Regions from separate parts of the Paenarthrobacter sp. TE4293 genome, predicted to be linked through region 1. Evidence: riboswitches for the same ligand, from Rfam matches in the RefSeq annotation. Region 1 holds a riboswitch; each other region holds the start of a gene.

The links. Region 1 has a riboswitch for glycine ahead of gcvP (aminomethyl-transferring glycine dehydrogenase). Riboswitches for the same ligand answer to the same signal wherever they lie in the genome.
Region 2: another riboswitch for glycine. It lies ahead of cycA (D-serine/D-alanine/glycine transporter); the one in region 1 lies ahead of gcvP (aminomethyl-transferring glycine dehydrogenase).
Region 3: another riboswitch for glycine. It lies ahead of gcvP (aminomethyl-transferring glycine dehydrogenase); the one in region 1 lies ahead of gcvP (aminomethyl-transferring glycine dehydrogenase).

What each region holds. Positions count from the first base shown of each region.
Region 1 covers NZ_JBNJRY010000002.1:527,663-533,312, forward strand. The annotation lists gene gcvP (aminomethyl-transferring glycine dehydrogenase) at 1-2,232, opposite strand, end outside; glycine riboswitch at 2,414-2,511, opposite strand; gene QF015_RS05790 (TetR/AcrR family transcriptional regulator) at 2,604-3,143, opposite strand; gene QF015_RS05795 (MFS transporter) at 3,216-4,766, shown strand; gene QF015_RS05800 (sigma-70 family RNA polymerase sigma factor) at 4,851-5,650, opposite strand, start outside.
Region 2 covers NZ_JBNJRY010000006.1:50,437-56,086, reverse strand. The annotation lists gene QF015_RS13350 (prolyl oligopeptidase family serine peptidase) at 1-206, opposite strand, end outside; gene QF015_RS13345 (FAD/NAD(P)-binding protein) at 266-2,215, shown strand; glycine riboswitch at 2,290-2,388, shown strand; gene cycA (D-serine/D-alanine/glycine transporter) at 2,540-4,006, shown strand; gene QF015_RS13335 (ExeM/NucH family extracellular endonuclease) at 4,086-5,650, opposite strand, start outside.
Region 3 covers NZ_JBNJRY010000010.1:169,486-175,135, reverse strand. The annotation lists gene gcvT (glycine cleavage system aminomethyltransferase GcvT) at 1-249, opposite strand, end outside; gene gcvP (aminomethyl-transferring glycine dehydrogenase) at 261-3,113, opposite strand; glycine riboswitch at 3,263-3,361, opposite strand; gene QF015_RS19195 (PucR family transcriptional regulator) at 3,436-4,950, opposite strand; gene speB (agmatinase) at 5,136-5,650, shown strand, end outside.

The sequences.
Region 1 (5,650 bases):
GAAGCGGGACGCCGAAATCGGGACGTCGTTGCCCTCAGTCCAGGACGCCGCGTCACCGGGCATGAACGGTGCGAGGTGTGCCTTGGCAGCAACCGGGCCAACGCCGGGTCCGCCGCCGCCGTGCGGGATGCAGAAGGTCTTGTGCAGGTTCAGGTGGGACACGTCGCCGCCGAACTTGCCCGGCTGCGCGAGCCCGACGAGTGCGTTGAGGTTGGCGCCGTCGATGTAGACCTGGCCGCCGGCCTCGTGGATGGCATCGCAGACTTCGCGCACGTCGGCGTCGTAAACACCGTGGGTGGACGGGTAGGTGATCATGATGGCCGAGAGCGCGTCCCGGTGGGCTTCGATCTTGTTCTTGAGGTCCACGTGGTCGATGGTTCCATCGGGAGCAGTGGCGACGACCACTACCTTCATGCCGGCCAAGACTGCCGAAGCTGCGTTGGTGCCGTGGGCGGAAGCCGGAATGAGGCAGACGTTGCGCTGCTCGTCTCCGCGGGACAGGTGGTAGCCGCGGATCGCCAGCAGGCCCGCGAGCTCACCCTGGGAACCGGCGTTCGGCTGGATGGAGACCTGGTCGTAGCCGGTGATCTCGGTCAGCTGTGCCTCGAGATCGGTGATCAGCTCGCGCCAGCCCTCGGTCTGGGAATCCGGAGCGAACGGGTGGATGGAGGCGAACTCCGGCCAGGAGATGGCTTCCATTTCAGCCGTGGCGTTGAGCTTCATGGTGCAGGAGCCCAGCGGGATCATGGTGCGGTCCAGCGCGAGGTCCCGGTCAGAGAGCTTGCGGATGTAGCGAAGGAGCTGGGTTTCTGAGCGGTGGGTGTTGAACACAGGGTGCTGCATGAAGTCGCTGGTGCGCTCAACGGAACCATCGAGCGCGAAGCCTTCAGCGGCATCGGCGACCGAAGCGCCAAAGACATCGAGGACGCTGCCGACAATCTCGGAAGTGGTGGTCTCATCAACAGAAATTCCAACCGTGTCAGCGTCAACGCCACGCAGGTTGATGCCCTTGGCCTCGGCTGCGGCGACGATCCCGCCTGCCTTGCCGGGGACGCGGACGGTGATGGTGTCGAAGAAGGAACCGTGAAGGACCTCGACGCCGGCAGCCTTCAGTGACGCTGCAAGGACGCGTGCGTGGCCGTGGGCGGTTTCGGCGATCGCCTTCAGGCCCTCGGGGCCGTGGTAGACGGCGTACATCGAGGCAACGATCGCGAGGAGCGCCTGCGCGGTGCAGATGTTGGACGTGGCCTTCTCGCGGCGGATGTGCTGCTCGCGGGTCTGCAGCGCCAAGCGGTAGGCGGGGACACCGGCGTCGTCCTTGGAAACGCCCACCAGACGGCCGGGCATGGAACGCTCCAGACCCTTCTGGACGGCCATGTAGGCGGCGTGCGGGCCGCCGAAGAACAGCGGAACGCCCAGGCGCTGCGCGGAACCGACGGCAATGTCGGCACCCTGCTCGCCCGGAGGGGTGATGAGCGTCAGGGAAAGAAGGTCGGCGGCGACCGTGACCAGCGCGCCGCGCTCCTTGGCCTCCGCGATCACGGCGGAGTGGTCGAACACGCGACCCGAAACGCCGGGCTGCTGGAGGACGACGCCGTTGATGGCACCTTCCGGGAGGCCGGTGGAGAGGTCGGCGACCTCAACCTCGAAGCCGAGCGCCTCGGCGCGGCCCTTGACGATGGCGATGGTCTGCGGGAGGCAGTCGGCGTCGAGGACGGTTTTGCCATCCTGGACGGCCTTGTTCTTATTGGCGCGGCGCATCATCAGGACGGCCTCTGCTACTGCGGTTGCTTCGTCCAGCAGTGAGGCGTTGGCGATCGGCAGGCCGACCAGGTCCTGGACCATGGTCTGGAAGTTCAGGAGTGCTTCGAGGCGGCCCTGGGAAATTTCCGGCTGGTAGGGGGTGTAGGCGGTGTACCACGCCGGGGACTCAAGGATGTTGCGGCGGATCACCGGCGGCGTCACGGTATCGAAGTAGCCCTGGCCGATCATCTGGACGGCGGTCTTGTTCTTGGACGCGAGCTTGCGCAGCTCAGCAAGGACCTCAACTTCGCTCAATGCGTTCTGCAGGGTGAGGGCGACGTCCTGGCGGATGTCGTTCGGAACGGCGGTGTCGACCAACGAATCGACAGTGTCGTAGCCGACGGACTTGAGCATGGTCTCGATGTCGGCCTGGCGGCGGGCGCCGATATGCCGATCGACGAAGGTGGTGGAGGCAGAACTAACCGTCACGAAGGAACTCCATTACTTGGGCGGCGTTTGGGTACGCCACAGCGGCTGGGTTCCTCCCCGCTCTGTATTGGACCTGAGAGTTTCCGCGCGTTGCGTGAGCAATCATCGCTTGCACCGTCGGTGAGCACAGCACTCTTTCACCCTTGGGGTGGGCTGAGCGCCTGCTGCTTTCCAGAGTTGCCTCGCCGCGGCGGTGCGTGGGCCTGAGAGATTCCTGGGGAGGGTTTGCTCCTACGGCGCCTGCATCACGTGCTTGCAGGACTCTCCCGCCGCAGATCAAAGGCATTTTCAGTTATGTATGACCCCGTTCAGGGCAGGCCACAAAGGTTAATTGTCCTACGTGTCGGGCACCGCCGCAAATGGGTGACCTGCTACTTCCGCAGCCGCTCGAGGACTCCCAGCAGGATTTCGACGTCGGCTTCCCGTCCTGCGTTGCCGTCGTCCTGGCCACCTTCGAACATTGCGTTGAAATAGAGGCCATCACCCATGTAGCTGACTGCCTTGGCCACCTCCGGACCGACGTCTTCGGCCAGGACATCCAGCCACCGCTGTTGAATGGCGGCAAACCTGCGGCGCGTTTCTTCGTGGGCTACTTCGGCCAGCCTGGTGGCAGCTACAAAAGCCCGGTCCATGGGTGTGCCCGCCCAGAGCGAGGAGCGGATGAAATAGGCAGCGGAGCCATCGGGCGCAGCCTTCATCAATTCCGTGTCCTCGTCGGCCAACAGGTCCAGCCGCTCCAGAAGGGCCGTAATCAGGGCCTCTTTGTTGGGGAAATGGTAGAGCAGCCCACCTTTGGATACCCCGGCGCGCTTGGCAACGGCGTCGAGCGTGGCAGCACGCTCCCCCACCTCAATCAGGAGGGCTTCGAAGGCATCCAGGACAGCGTCCCGGGCTACTGGTTTTCGTGGCATGTGTCCATCATTCCCTAAAGGCTCGCTGGGTTGTATTTGAAACTATACCGTCTGGACGGTACAGTAAGAGTCATGTTCTCGCCGTCCTCAACCCAAGCACCCCGTTCCGCTCGTCCCACGATGGGCCCGGCAGCACCGTGGCGCGATTGGACGGCACTGGCACTCCTGATGTTCCCGGTGCTGCTGGTGGCCGTCGACAACACCGCGCTCACCTTCGCCCTGCCTGAGATCGCCCGCTCCCTTGACGTGGGCGGCGTCCAATTGCTCTGGATTGTTGATGCCTACCCGCTGGTCCTCGCGGCGCTGCTCGTTTCCATGGGCAATTTGGGCGACAGGATCGGACGACGGCGGCTATTGCTGATCGGCAGCACCGGCTTCGCGGCGGTTTCGGCTGCTACGGCGTTCGCGCCTTCCGCTGAATGGCTCATTGCCGGACGCGCGGGCCTTGGCGTCTTCGGCGCCATGCTGATGCCCTCCACCCTCTCCCTGATCCGGAACATCTTCACGGATCCCAACCGCCGCCGCCTGGCGATCGCCGTCTGGGCTGCCGGTTTCTCCGGTGGTGCAGCGCTCGGCCCGATTTTCGGCGGCTGGCTGGTGGAGCACTTCTGGTGGGGTGCCGTGTTCCTGGTGGCAGCCTTCCTGCTCCTGCCGCTGTTGGCGTTCGGCCGGGTGCTGATTCCGGAGTCCAAGGATGCCAATCCTGGCCGGGTGGACGTGCCCAGCATTCTCCTGTCCGTGGTCACCATGGCACCGTTCGTTTACGGCATCAAGGAATTCGCGGTGCATGGTTTCGGCGCTTCCGCGGCTGCGTTCATGGGCTTCGGCTTGGTGATGGGCATTCTGTTCGTGCGTCGTCAGCAGCGCATCGACAACCCCATGCTTGACGTTGCCCTGTTCAAGAACAAGGTGTTCAGCACGGCAATCGTGGCGAACGTCTTGTCCCTGTTCTCCATGACGGGCTTCATCTACTTCTTCGCCCAGCACTTGCAGCTTGTTGAAGGGCAGTCCCCCATGGAGGCAGGCATCGCCATGATTCCGGCCCTCCTGGCAACGATCATCGCAGGACTGCTGGTGGTTCCGCTGGTCAAGCGTGTCCGGCCCGGGTTCGTTGTGGCCGCCGGCCTGACGCTCAGCGGTGTGGGCTATTTGATCGTGGTGGTTGGTGACCATGGCAGCGGACCGGTGTTCCTGTTGTCGGCCCTGACCGTTCTGGCGGTCGGCGTGGGTGCCGCGGAGACCATTTCCAATGACCTGATCCTGGCCTCGGTTCCCGCCGACAAGTCCGGTGCCGCCTCGGCCATCTCCGAGACCGGTTACGAACTGGGATCACTCCTGGGTACGGCGGTGCTTGGCTCGATCCTCACGGCTTCCTACCAGCACAACCTGGTCATCCCGGACGGCATCTCGGAGCAGGCCGCCGGGAATTCCGCCGAGACTCTCGCTGGTGCCGTTGACGCGGCGTCCGCACTCCCGGCCCCGTTGTCGGAGGCGCTGACACATGCCGCCAGGACAGCTTTCGAGTCCGGCGTCCACATCACTGCGGCGATTGGGCTGGTACTGATGGCTGGCGCGGCAGTGCTCGCCGCCGTCGTACTCCGGCGTGTGCCGAAGGCGCAGTAAAGGACACGGCGCCGAAGGCGCAGTGAAGGCGACAGAAGCCCGGGTTGCTCCAGCGACCCGGGCTTCTTACTGCCGGATGGGGGGCTAAACCGCGCTGTTGAGAGTGGACCCCAGGCCCAGGCCGCGGGTGATACCGCCGGTGGTTGCGGTGGCCAGGGCTGACAAGTAGTCGTTGCGGCGCCTGGCGGTGATGCGTGATTCCGGTTCGAAGGCCTGCCCCGGGCTGTCCGCGTAATGGGCGGCCAGGCCGTCGCGCATGAGCCGGATGCCCTCGGCCCGCTGCTGCGATACAGCGGCGTGCGTTGAGCCCAGTTCCTCGGCCAGCTCTTTGACCGAACGCCCCGCCAGGTAGATCTCCTGGATCACGAAGCGCATCTTCTCCGGCAAAGCCTCCACGGCGGCCCGAAGGTACTTGATGCGTTCATCGGCCAGGACGGAGTGCTCCGGAGATTCGGCGGGTGAGGCCACCGTGTCCGCGACGACTTCGTCGAGGGAGGTGAGGGTTCGCGAAGCATCAACCAACGCGGCTTCAACGTGGCTGCGTTCCACGCCCAGCGCCGACGCCATCTCGGCGACAGTGGGGGTTCGACCCAGCACGCCCGTCAGGGTCTCCTGGACGACCGTGGTTTCCTTGATCCGTTTGCGGGCTGAGCGGGTGGCCCAGTCGCCGGCGCGCATCTCGTCCGCGAACGCACCCACAATCCGGCGGCGCGCATACGCTCCGAAAGGAACGCCGAGGTCCGGATCGAACGAATCGGCTGACGTGATGAGCGCCAAGGATCCAACAGAAGCAAAATCATCGCGCGACAAATGAGTGGCGCGCGCGCACAGGTCAGAGACCAAATAACCAACGAGCGGAAGGTGCTGCAACACCAGCTCGTTGC
Region 2 (5,650 bases), on a different contig from region 1:
GCGGCGTACTCGGCGTCCTCCAGCAGATCTTCGGTGCGGGCGTTTTGTTCCCGGACCCACGCCAGCTGTTCATCGCCGTGGATGTCTTCAAGCCAGACGTTTTCGTCCGTGGGCTCAGGCGCCAGGTCCGCGGCGTGGCGTGGCCCACGGGGTGTCGCGGTGCCATTCTCGGGACGTGGCGTCTGATCAGCTTCTGTGGTGGTCATCGCCCCATCCAAGCAACAGAGTTCGACGGGAAGCAAGTCACAGGAAGTTAGGCTTGAGCGTGGCTAAATCGCAAACCAACCGTGTTGCCCTGATCGGGGCCGGCCCTCGGGGCACCAGCGTCCTTGAGCGGTTGCTTGCGAATTGGGCTGCCGACGGCCACCGCGGGACCACCCTGCACATCGACGTGGTGGATCCTTTCCCGGCTGGGTCCGGCCATGTGTGGCAGCCGGAGCAGTCACGCCTGTACCTGATGAACACCCAGTCGTTCTATCCGACGCTCATCCCCGAGGACCCCCGGCTGGCCCCGCCGCTGGCAGGTGGTTCCTTCGACCAATGGCGGGAGGCCCGCCGTCGTGATGGCGTGGGACTGAACGACGCCGAAAAGGCCGAGCTGGCCACCCTGGAGTCGAACAACTTCCCCAGCCGGGCGCTGTACGGCCGGTACTTGCGGCAGACCCTGGAAGGGTTGCTGGAACGGCTGCCCGACGGCGTCGAGGTCATGTTCCACGAGACGTCCGCCGTGGCGGCACGCCCGCTGGGGGACGGAACGGGGGACGGGTTCGACGTCGAACTCGCCAACGGTGCGACCCTCACCGTCGGCTCCGTGGTTCTCGCGCTGGGGCACATTGAGTCGCGACTGAATCCAGAGCAGCGCTCATTCAAGCGCGCCGCCGAGGAGCAGGGCCTGCTGTATTTCCCGCCCGCCCCGCCGGCCGACGTGGACTGGCAATCGGTGCCGGACAACGAGCCTGTGCTGGTCCGCGGCATGGGACTGAACTTCTTTGATGTCATGGGCCAGTTGACGGAGGGCCGTGGCGGCAAGTTCGTCGATGCGGGGGCGCCGGGAGCCGGCGTATTGGAGTACAGCGCATCGGGGCGGGAGCCGAAAATCATTGCCGCTTCCCGCCGGGGTACGCCGTACCGGGCCAAGGCCGGCCTTGATGGCTACTATCCGGCCAGTATCACCATGCGCTACCTGACCGAAGACGCCGTGGACCGGTTCCGGGCAGCGGGAATCCAGCCGGGCTTTGACCATGATCTGTGGCCACTGCTGCACCGCGACGCCTTGTGGGCTTACTACTCAACGCTGGCCCGGTCCCAACCCACGGCCATCAAGGATCCTGCGCAGTTCCTTGCCGATCTTGAGGACGCCCTTCAACCGCACGCGCACACTACGACGCATTGGGAAAGCAGCGTAGGTGACCTCGTCGAAAAGCACGTTGTCTCCTCCCGCCGGCTGAACCTCCGCGGACTTGCTGCGCCGCTCGCGGGACGCACCTTTGCCTCCCGGCGTGAGCTGGATGCGGCCATCACAGCCTATCTGGATGACGACGCACGACGATCCGCCTTGGGTGAAGCGGACCCTGTCAAGATGGCTATCGGTGCCCTCCATACCGGCAGGGCCATCCTCAAATCGGTGGTGGCAGACGGCGGCATCACGGATGAATCATGGCTCGCCGGGTTGCGCGGCTGGTTCGAATCCTTCGTCGAAGGGCTTGCCAGCGGTGCGCCTGCCCTGCGCTCGGAACAGTTGGCCGCTTTGGCGCGTGCCGGCGTCGTAAGTTTTGTCGGGCCGGACCCGAAGTTCAGCGTAGACAGGGCCGCAAAAGTGTTTCGGGCGGTTTCGCCATGGGTTCACGATGAGCCGGTTGAAGCGCCGACCCTTATCGAGGCGATGTCGCCCGCCAACAGGGTGGGCATGAACGTCTCGCCGCTGTTGGAGCAGTTGATGGCCGATGGCTTAGTGCGGACCAAGATCATGATGGGTGGTGAGGGCGCACCCGTGCAGACCACAGGCTTGGACGTGGAGCCGCATCCTTACCGGCCCTTGGCGGCGAACGGATCCGTCACGGAAAACCTCTACGTTTTGGGCTTGCAATTGTCTGCGTCGCAGTGGGGCACTGCGATTGCCGCTGAAGCCCGGCCGCGGACCGGACAGGCCTACGCCAGTGGACAGCGGACTCTGCGGGACGCCGACGAGATTGCCCGTAGCATTCTGGCCCGCTAACCACCCACGGTTGCGGTGCAGCCCGGCCTTCGCTACTGTGTGAGCTGCATCACCCAGCTGGTGGTGCGCGCTTTTGATCCGCGGCGGGAGAGCCCTGCCGGTACATCACCCCAGGCGCCGTAGGAGCAAACCCTCCCCAGGAATCTCTCAGGCCCATGTACCGCCGCGGCGAGGCAACTCTGGAAAGCAGCCCGGGCAACCGGGCTCACCGAAGGTGCAAGCCTTCCTGCCCTGCAGGAAGGCGGAAACTCTCAGGTCCACCTACAGAGCGGGGAGGAACCCGAATCTTGTGGCACCCTGTGCCGCCTGAACGATGGAGTTCCAATGACGATTCAGCCTTCCACCGGTACCGATTCACCCCATCTCGAGCGCCAGCTCAGCAATCGCCATATCCAGCTCATCGCCATCGGCGGAGCGATTGGTACGGGCCTTTTCATGGGCTCCGGCAAGACGATCTCCGCTGCCGGACCGTCCGTCATTTTCGTGTACATGATCATCGGCTTCATGCTGTTCTTCGTCATGCGTGCCATGGGCGAACTGCTGCTGAGCAACCTGAACTACAAATCCTTCAGCGATTTCGCCGCGGACCTGCTGGGACCCTGGGCAGGGTTCTTCACCGGCTGGACGTACTGGTTCTGCTGGGTGATCACCGGGATCGCGGACGTCATCGCGATCGCCGGGTATTCCCAGGAACTGTGGCCGTCCTTGCCGCTCTGGGTACCCGGGCTGATCACCATCGGCATCCTCCTGCTCCTGAACCTGGCCACGGTAAAAGCCTTCGGCGAGACTGAGTTCTGGTTCGCCCTCATCAAGATCGTCGCCATCGCCGCACTGATCATTGTTGGCTTGTTCATGATCTTCAGCGGCTTCCAGTCCGATGCCGGACCGGCCACCTTTACCAACCTGTGGAGCCACGGCGGATTCTTCCCCAACGAATTCATGGGCTTCGTGGCCGGCTTCCAGATCGCCGTCTTCGCCTTCGTGGGCATCGAACTGGTCGGTACCACGGCCGCTGAAGCCAAGGACCCGGAGAAGAACCTGCCCAAGGCCATCAACTCCATTCCCATCCGCGTCCTGCTCTTCTATGTAGGCGCCCTGATCATCCTCATGTCAGTTACCCCGTGGACCCAATTCGCTGCCGAGCACAGTCCGTTCATCGCGATGTTCTCGCTCGCCGGTCTCGGCGCCGCTGCCACAATCGTGAACCTCGTGGTCCTGACATCCGCCATGTCGTCGGCGAACTCAGGCATCTACTCCACGTCCCGCATGGTGTTCGGACTGGCGCAGGAAGGCGACGCTCCCAAGGTGTTCGGCGCACTCTCCGGACGCAAAGTACCCCGCAACGCACTGTTCCTGTCCTGCGTCCTGCTGCTGTCCGGCGTCGTCCTCATGTACGCGGGCTCGGACATCGGCAAGGCGTTCGACATGGTCACCACGGTCTCCGCAGTGTGCTTCGTCTTCGTGTGGTCCATCATCCTGGCCAGCTACCTGGCCTTCCGGAAGCGCCGCCCGCACCTGCACGATTCCTCAGCCTTCAAGATGCCCGGCGGCGTGGTGATGGTGTGGGTGGTCTTCGCCTTCTTTGCCTTCGTCCTCTGGGCGCTGACCACGCAGCCGGACACCCTCGCCGCGCTGCTGGCCACACCAGTGTGGTTCGTGATCCTCGGCGCCGCCTGGTTCATCCTGCGTCGTCGTCCTGCCCACCTTGCCCGGTACGAGCTCTTCAAGGCAGAGCTCCAGCGCGACGCAGACAGGGTCCAGGAACAGGAGCCGGAACCAGCTACCAAGTAACCGCGCCGGAAACACAAGGCAGGGCCCCTCACGAAGAAGATCGTAAGGGGCCCTGCCTTGTGTTTCACTCAGGGGACGGTCAGCCCCTCAAGCACCTCTGGTACTCCAGCCACGCAAACGCGTACCGGAGCCAGCCCACAATGTCGTACCACTTGGACGGCTTGGTGGGTGCGATGCACTGCGGCGGGTTCGTTCCGCTCCCGGCTACCTTCACCAACGCCTTCACCACGGTTCCGCTTTCGACGGCGGTCAGCACCACAGTGCCGGTGCCTGCGGCTGCGGCCGCGGGAACCTTGAGGTCCACCGTGGCTGCGCCCGCTGTGACCGGAACGGATCCAAGTGCCACTGCTGCACCCTTGCTGTCAACGAAGACGGCGTTGAGCGTAGCGTTCGCGGGACTGCCGATGGACGTCAGGTTCAGCTTGGAAACGGCCAGGGCGATGGGTTCACCGGCCTTGACCTCGGCGGCCGTGGAGTTCACCACGGCAACAGAGCGGCGCGCGAAGTCCGGTGACACTGGCTTGTGCTCCTGGAGGTACTTGATCCAGGCGTCGCGGTCCACCAGCCCGGTGTCCTTCGTATTGCTGCCTTCCTTGAAGACCCGGAAGTTGTCACCTCCGGTGGCCAGGAAGCTGAACGTCCCGATCCTGTATTGCTTGGCAGGATCGATCACAGCGCCGTTCACCCAGATGCCGGTGACGCGGTCGCCCGCCGCGCGTGCGGCGTCGTAGGTGTAGTTGACGTTCTTGGACAGGCCCAACTGCTGGTAGGGGCGGCTGGGTACCGTGCCGTCAGCGTTGGTCTGCCACTGCTGCTCCAGGAGCGTCTTGAACTGCGCACCCGTCAGGGACGTGGTCCAGAGGTTGTTCACGAACGGCAGGACCGCATTGGCCTCGGCGTAGGTGATGGTGCCGTCCGGCGCGTAGTAGAGCTCGTTACGCAGGCCGCCGGGGTTGACGACGCCGATCTCCGCCGCACCCAGCTCGGGCGCCTTGAGCGTATCCACCAGTGAGTCCGCCACCAGGTTGCCCAGTGTGGATTCGCTCGCGCGATCGTCCCGCTTGGGGGCGCCGCCGGCCGGATCCGGCGTGAATGCCGTGGTGATATCAGCGGTGACTGCACCCACCGGCTGGTTGCCGATCTCCGCAGCCTGCGCAAGGGCCTTGTCCACGATGGTCTTCACGGCAGCCACCCGCGGGTAGGCAGCAACCAGGCTGTCAGCGGTTTCTGTGGTCCGGTCCACAACGGCGGCCTTGTACGCGGTCACCGACTTCGTGGCGGTATCCACCGTGAGGGTCACGCTGCCCACATTCTCGCCGTAATTGCCGGTCTGCACGATCGGACGTGTTGTGCCGGTCGGTTGGCCGTTGGCGTCCAATACCGGGGCATCCCAGGCGTACTCCTTGTGCGTGTGCCCGGTGAAGATCGCGGCGACGTCAGGCGTGGTTTCATTGACGAGCTTGGCAAACGGTCCGCCGGCTGCAACTTCCTGCTCCAGCGTGGCGCCTTCGGGCGTGCCGGATGCGGCGCCGTCGTGGTTTTCCACGATGATGAGGTCGGCCAGGTTCCCCGCCTTGATCTTCGCGGCAACCCGGTTAATGGCGTCCACAGGATCGCCGAACTCCAGGTCCGTGATTCCGGCAG
Region 3 (5,650 bases), on a different contig from region 1:
CGCTTTGCCCACAGCGATCGCGGACAGCTTGCCTACCAGGGCGTAGTCCAGGAATGCTGCGGCGTCGGGACCGGTAACCCAGACTTCACCCATGTGGGAGAGGTCGAACAGGCCGGCGGACTTGCGGACGGCGTGGTGCTCGGCGAGTTCGGATTCGTACTTGAGCGGCATCTGCCACCCACCGAAATCCGTGAAGGAAGCGCCGGCCTTTTTGTGCTGCTCGTAGAGAGCGGTGTAGTTCTCAGACATGTCAGGCGTCCTCAGTTTTCGAAGTCCGTAAGGGGCGGGCAGGAGCAGACCAGGTTGCGGTCGCCGGCTGCACCGTCGATGCGGCCGACCGGCGGGAAGTACTTGTCCTGCTTCAGGTGGTGGACCGGGAACGCGGCCTGCTCACGCGGGTAGTCGCGGTCCCAGTCGGAATTCACGACGGCGGCAGCCGTATGCGGCGCGTTGCGCAGCGGCGACTTCTCAACAGTGAAATCACCGCTGGCCACCTGCTCGATCTCGGCACGGATAGTGATCATGGCTTCGATGAAACGGTCGATCTCGGCCAGGTCCTCGGACTCGGTGGGCTCCACCATGAGCGTGCCCGCAACCGGGAACGCCAGGGTGGGAGCGTGGAAGCCGAAGTCGATAAGGCGCTTGGCCACGTCCTCGGCCGTCACACCCGTGCGGGCTGTCAGTTCGCGGAGGTCCAGGATGCACTCGTGCGCCACCAGGCCGCCTTCGCCCGTGTACAGGACGGGGAAGTGCTCATCCAGGCGGGAGGCAACATAGTTGGCTGCCAGCAGCGCCGACTTGGTGGCTTCGGTCAAGCCCTGCCCGCCCATGAGCTTCACGTACGCCCACGAGATCGGCAGCACACCGGCAGAGCCGTAACGTGAGGCGGAAATCGCGACACCATGACCAGGTTCGTGCGCAGCCTTGTTCGCGTCACCGGGCATGAACGGTGCGAGGTGTGCCTTGGCAGCAACCGGGCCCACGCCCGGTCCGCCGCCGCCGTGCGGGATGCAAAAAGTCTTGTGCAGGTTCAGATGGGACACGTCCCCGCCGAACTTGCCCGGCTGGGCCAGGCCAACCAGGGCATTCAGGTTCGCACCGTCCACGTACACTTGGCCGCCGGCCGCGTGGATCGCGTCGCAGACCTCGCGCACGTCAGCGTCGTAGACACCATGGGTGGAGGGGTAGGTGATCATGATGCAGGACAGGACGTCCTTGTTGGCTTCGATTTTGGCGGTCAGGTCAGCGTGGTCGATGGTGCCGTCGGCGGCCGTGGCCACCACCACCACCTTCATCCCGGCCAAGACTGCCGAAGCTGCGTTGGTGCCGTGCGCCGACGCCGGGATCAAGCAGACAGTGCGCTGCCCGTCACCACGGGACAGGTGATATCCACGGATCGCCAGCAGGCCCGCGAGCTCACCCTGCGAACCGGCGTTCGGCTGGATGGAGACCTGGTCGTAGCCCGTGATCTCCGTGAGATCCGCTTCCAGGTCCTCAATCAGTTCACGCCAACCAGCAGTCTGGTGGTCCGGAGCGAACGGGTGGATCGAGGCGAACTCAGGCCAGGAAATTGCTTCCATCTCGGCGGTGGCGTTGAGCTTCATGGTGCACGAGCCCAGCGGAATCATGGTGCGGTCCAGCGCGAGGTCCCGGTCGGACAGCTTGCGGATATAGCGCAACAGCTGCGTCTCGGAGCGGTGGGTGTTGAACACCGGGTGCTGCAGGAAGTCAGAGGTGCGGGCCACCTCAGAGGGCAGCTCGAACCCGGAGGCGTCCTTAACCGGACCGGCACCGAAGGCGACGGCAACCGCGGAGAGGACCTCCGGCGTCGTGGTTTCATCAACCGAAACCCCAACGGTGTCGGCGTCGATGAACCGCAGGTTGATGCCGCGGGCTTCGGCGGCGGCGATGACCTTGTCGGCCTTGCCCGGGACTCGGACGGTGAGGGTGTCGAAGAAGGCCTCGGAGACGAGTTCGCGGCCGGCCTTCTGCAGCGCCGTGGCGAGGGTGCGGGCGTGGCCGTGCACGGTTTCGGCGATCGCTTTGAGGCCCTCGGGGCCGTGGTAGACGGCGTACATCGAAGCCACGATGGCGAGCAGCGCCTGCGCCGTACAGATGTTGGACGTCGCCTTTTCGCGGCGGATATGCTGCTCGCGCGTCTGGAGTGCCAGGCGGTAAGCCGGGACACCCGCGTTGTCCTTGGACACTCCGACGATGCGTCCTGGGAGCGTGCGCTCCATACCTTCGCGGACGGCCATGTAAGCGGCGTGCGGGCCACCGAAGAACAGCGGGACGCCGAAGCGCTGCGCAGTTCCGACGGCAATATCGGCACCCTGCTCGCCCGGGGGCGTGATGAGGGTGAGCGCCAAAAGGTCGGCGGCGACTGTGACCAACGCACCGCGTTCCTTGGCCTCAGCGATGACGCCGGAGTGGTCGAAGACGCGGCCGGAAACGCCGGGCTGCTGCAGGACGATGCCGTTGATGTCGCCATCGGGAAGGCCAGCCGAAAGGTCAGCGATCTGCACCTCGAAGCCCAGCGCCTCAGCGCGGCCCTTCACAATGGCGATGGTCTGCGGGAGGAGGTCTGCGTCCAGGACGGTCTTGCCGTCCTTGGCAGTCTTGGACTTGTTGGCTCGACGCATCAGCAGCACGGCCTCTGCCACGGCGGTGGCTTCATCCAGGAGCGAGGCGTTGGCTACAGGAAGTCCCGTGAGGTCCTGGACCATCGTCTGGAAGTTGAGCAGTGCTTCGAGGCGGCCTTGGGAAATTTCCGGCTGGTACGGGGTGTAGGCGGTGTACCAAGCGGGAGCTTCCAGGATGTTGCGGCGGATCACCGGGGGCGTGACGGTGTCGTAGTAGCCCTGGCCGATCATCTGGACGGCGGTCTTGTTCTTGGACGCGAGCTTGCGGAGCTCGGCGAGGACCTGCACCTCGGTGAGGGCGTCCTGCAACTTCAGGGCAGTGTCCTGGCGGATGGAATCGGGGACGGCGACATCTACCAGGCCGTCGACTGAGTCGTAGCCGATGGCCTTGAGCATGGTGTCAACGTCGGCTTGGCGGCGGGCGCCAATGTGCCGGTCCGCGAAGGCGGTGGGGGTTGATTGAACAGTCAAGAGGAACTCCATGATTCAGGCGCCCACTGAGCGCCACGATGATGTGGGGTTCCTCCCCGCTCTGTATTGGACCTGAGAGATTCCGCAGGAATGGTTGCCTGCTTGCACCGTCGGTGAGCCCGGTGACCCGGACTGCTTTCCAGAGTTGCCTAACCGCGGCGGTACATGGGCCTGAGAGATTCCTGGGGAGGATTTGCTCCTACGGCGCCTGACTGGATGTACCGGCAGGACTCTCCCGCCGCAGATCAAAAGCGTTGCGCCACTTCCGTGACACGCTTCACACCATAGCGGCTTGGTTTGAAAAAGCGCAAGCAAGCTGCGGCTACTGATGCATCGCCTCATGGATCTGCAGAGCGAACCACAACTGGGCGACGGTGGACGTTTCCCCCATGTCCAGGCCCGTCAGCTCGCCGATTTTCCGTATCCGGTAGATGATGGTTTGCCGGTGCGCGAACAACGCTGTTGCGGTCTTTTGCCAGGAACGCTGCGAGTCCAAATACGTCCTCAAGGTGACTATGAGATCGCCTTCCTGGCTCTGCTCATAGTCGAAAATCGGGCCTAAAAGGCGCCGTACCAGCGCGGTTCCTTCCTCGAAACTGGTGAGTCCCAACCACGACGGCCCCTGCTCGTAGCGGGTTAGCCCCTGGTTGGTGGCTCGGGCTGAACCAAGCGCCCAAAGGGATTCCTGCAACGCTCGTTGAATATTCGCCACAGCTGCCGGCGCGCTGATCCCGATCGAGGTTTCCCTTCCAGCGCAGTGCACCAGGATGTCGACAGGCACGTCGGCCGGGACCGCCACGTGGAGCCTGTTGTTCCGCTTCAGCGACGCCGACGCGACCCCGTGCCGCCAGAGTTCGACGTGCACGTTGGCCAGCCTGTCGCCGTCGTCCGCAGTTTTTTGGTAGGCGCCTGCCGCCATGGAGGCCAGCAGTAATTCCTGGGGCGGAACCTCAAAGCCCGCCAGCCGGCTCTCCATCTCGGCCACGCCGAGACGTCCGTCCATGGCCTGTAACAGGAACTCACCGGCCAACCGGTGGCGGCCCTCCAAAGACAAAACGATCCGAGAAAGCTGGAGTCCCAGCACGGTTGCGGCGTGGAGGAGTACGACGGCGTCCGGGTGCGGTTCGCTGTGGGGCAGCACTACCAGGAGCGCGTTGGCATGGGTGGGAATGTCCATGGTGAGCACGTGCCGGCCTCGGATGCGGTGCCACTGGAAGTTCTTCCCGGCGAGGGACACCTGCCCGGACAACGGAGCCCACTCCTCGGCAAGGAACACCGGGAGGACGTCCCCGTCCGGGTGCCAGGGATGGAGGCAGCGGCGGTCCACCACGTAAAGGTCCGCGTCGAGCTCGGTGGCAAGCCGCTGGACCAGGCTCTGCCAGTGGTCCTCGGAGGCTCCGGCAGTGCGGAGGAGATCGTAGACGCGGGCAGTTTGCCGCAGCCGGCGGGATTCTTCCAGCAGCGAGGACTCGGCGACGGACCGGGCGATAGCGATGAACGGCAACGGGTACGGGATGTTGATCAGGGGCAACGGGAGTTCGTCGCATGCGGCCAGGAACTCCTCCGTCAGTGGCGGCGCGTGCATCTTCTCGCCGATCGCCAAGGCACTGGCGCCGCTGTCCCTGAGGGACTCGGCGAGCGCCACTTGCCCGTCCGCGTCGGCGGGAATGGACAAGCCGTTGGTCATCATGAGCTCGCCGCCTGTGACCCACTCCCACAACCTGGGCAGGTCCGAGGTGTGGGCCCAGGTGATGCGGTTATCCAAGCCGGCCGATCCGGCCAGGAGAGTCAGGCCCAGCTGCGGTTCGGCGACGAGTTCCGCGACGGTGATTGCCATCTCCTACCCTCCGGCCCTCTCCTGAGGCGGCGCGTTTTCCCGCCTCCGGGGCGCTTAGACATTCGTCTAAACTCCTCCACTATTTGTAGTCAATGTATCGCTATCGGGAGTGATGCGCGTCACCAAGAATGGAATTACCTACTTCCCGCTCAACGGCGAGCACCACTCACCCCAAGGATCCGGCAATGACAACGCACAAGCCCATCGGCCCAGTCGACGCAACCAAAGTCCCCCGGTATGCAGGCCTCGGTACTTTCGCCCGTCTCCCCCAAATCGACCGCGTTCCCGACTACGACATCGCGATCGTCGGCGTCCCGTTCGACGGTGGAACCTCCTTCCGGCCCGGCGCCCGTTTCGGTCCTGCCGCAGTCCGCGAGGCCTCACGCCTCCTCCGCCCCGGCTACCACCCGGAGCTCGACGTTGAACCCGTATACGAGGCCCAGGTGGTGGACGCCGGCGACATCGCCTGCACTCCGTACGACATCACGCGGGCGGTCCGTGAGATCGAAGAGCAGGCGTTGCCTTTGATCAGCGGTGGCAACGGGCTAAGCAAGGACAAGCGGCTCATTTCCATCGGCGGGGACCACACCATCGCACTGCCCATGCTGAGGGCCTTGAACAAGGTCCACGGCCCGGTAGCGTTGCTGCACTTCGACGCACATCTGGACACGTGGGATACGTACTTCGACCAGCCCATCAC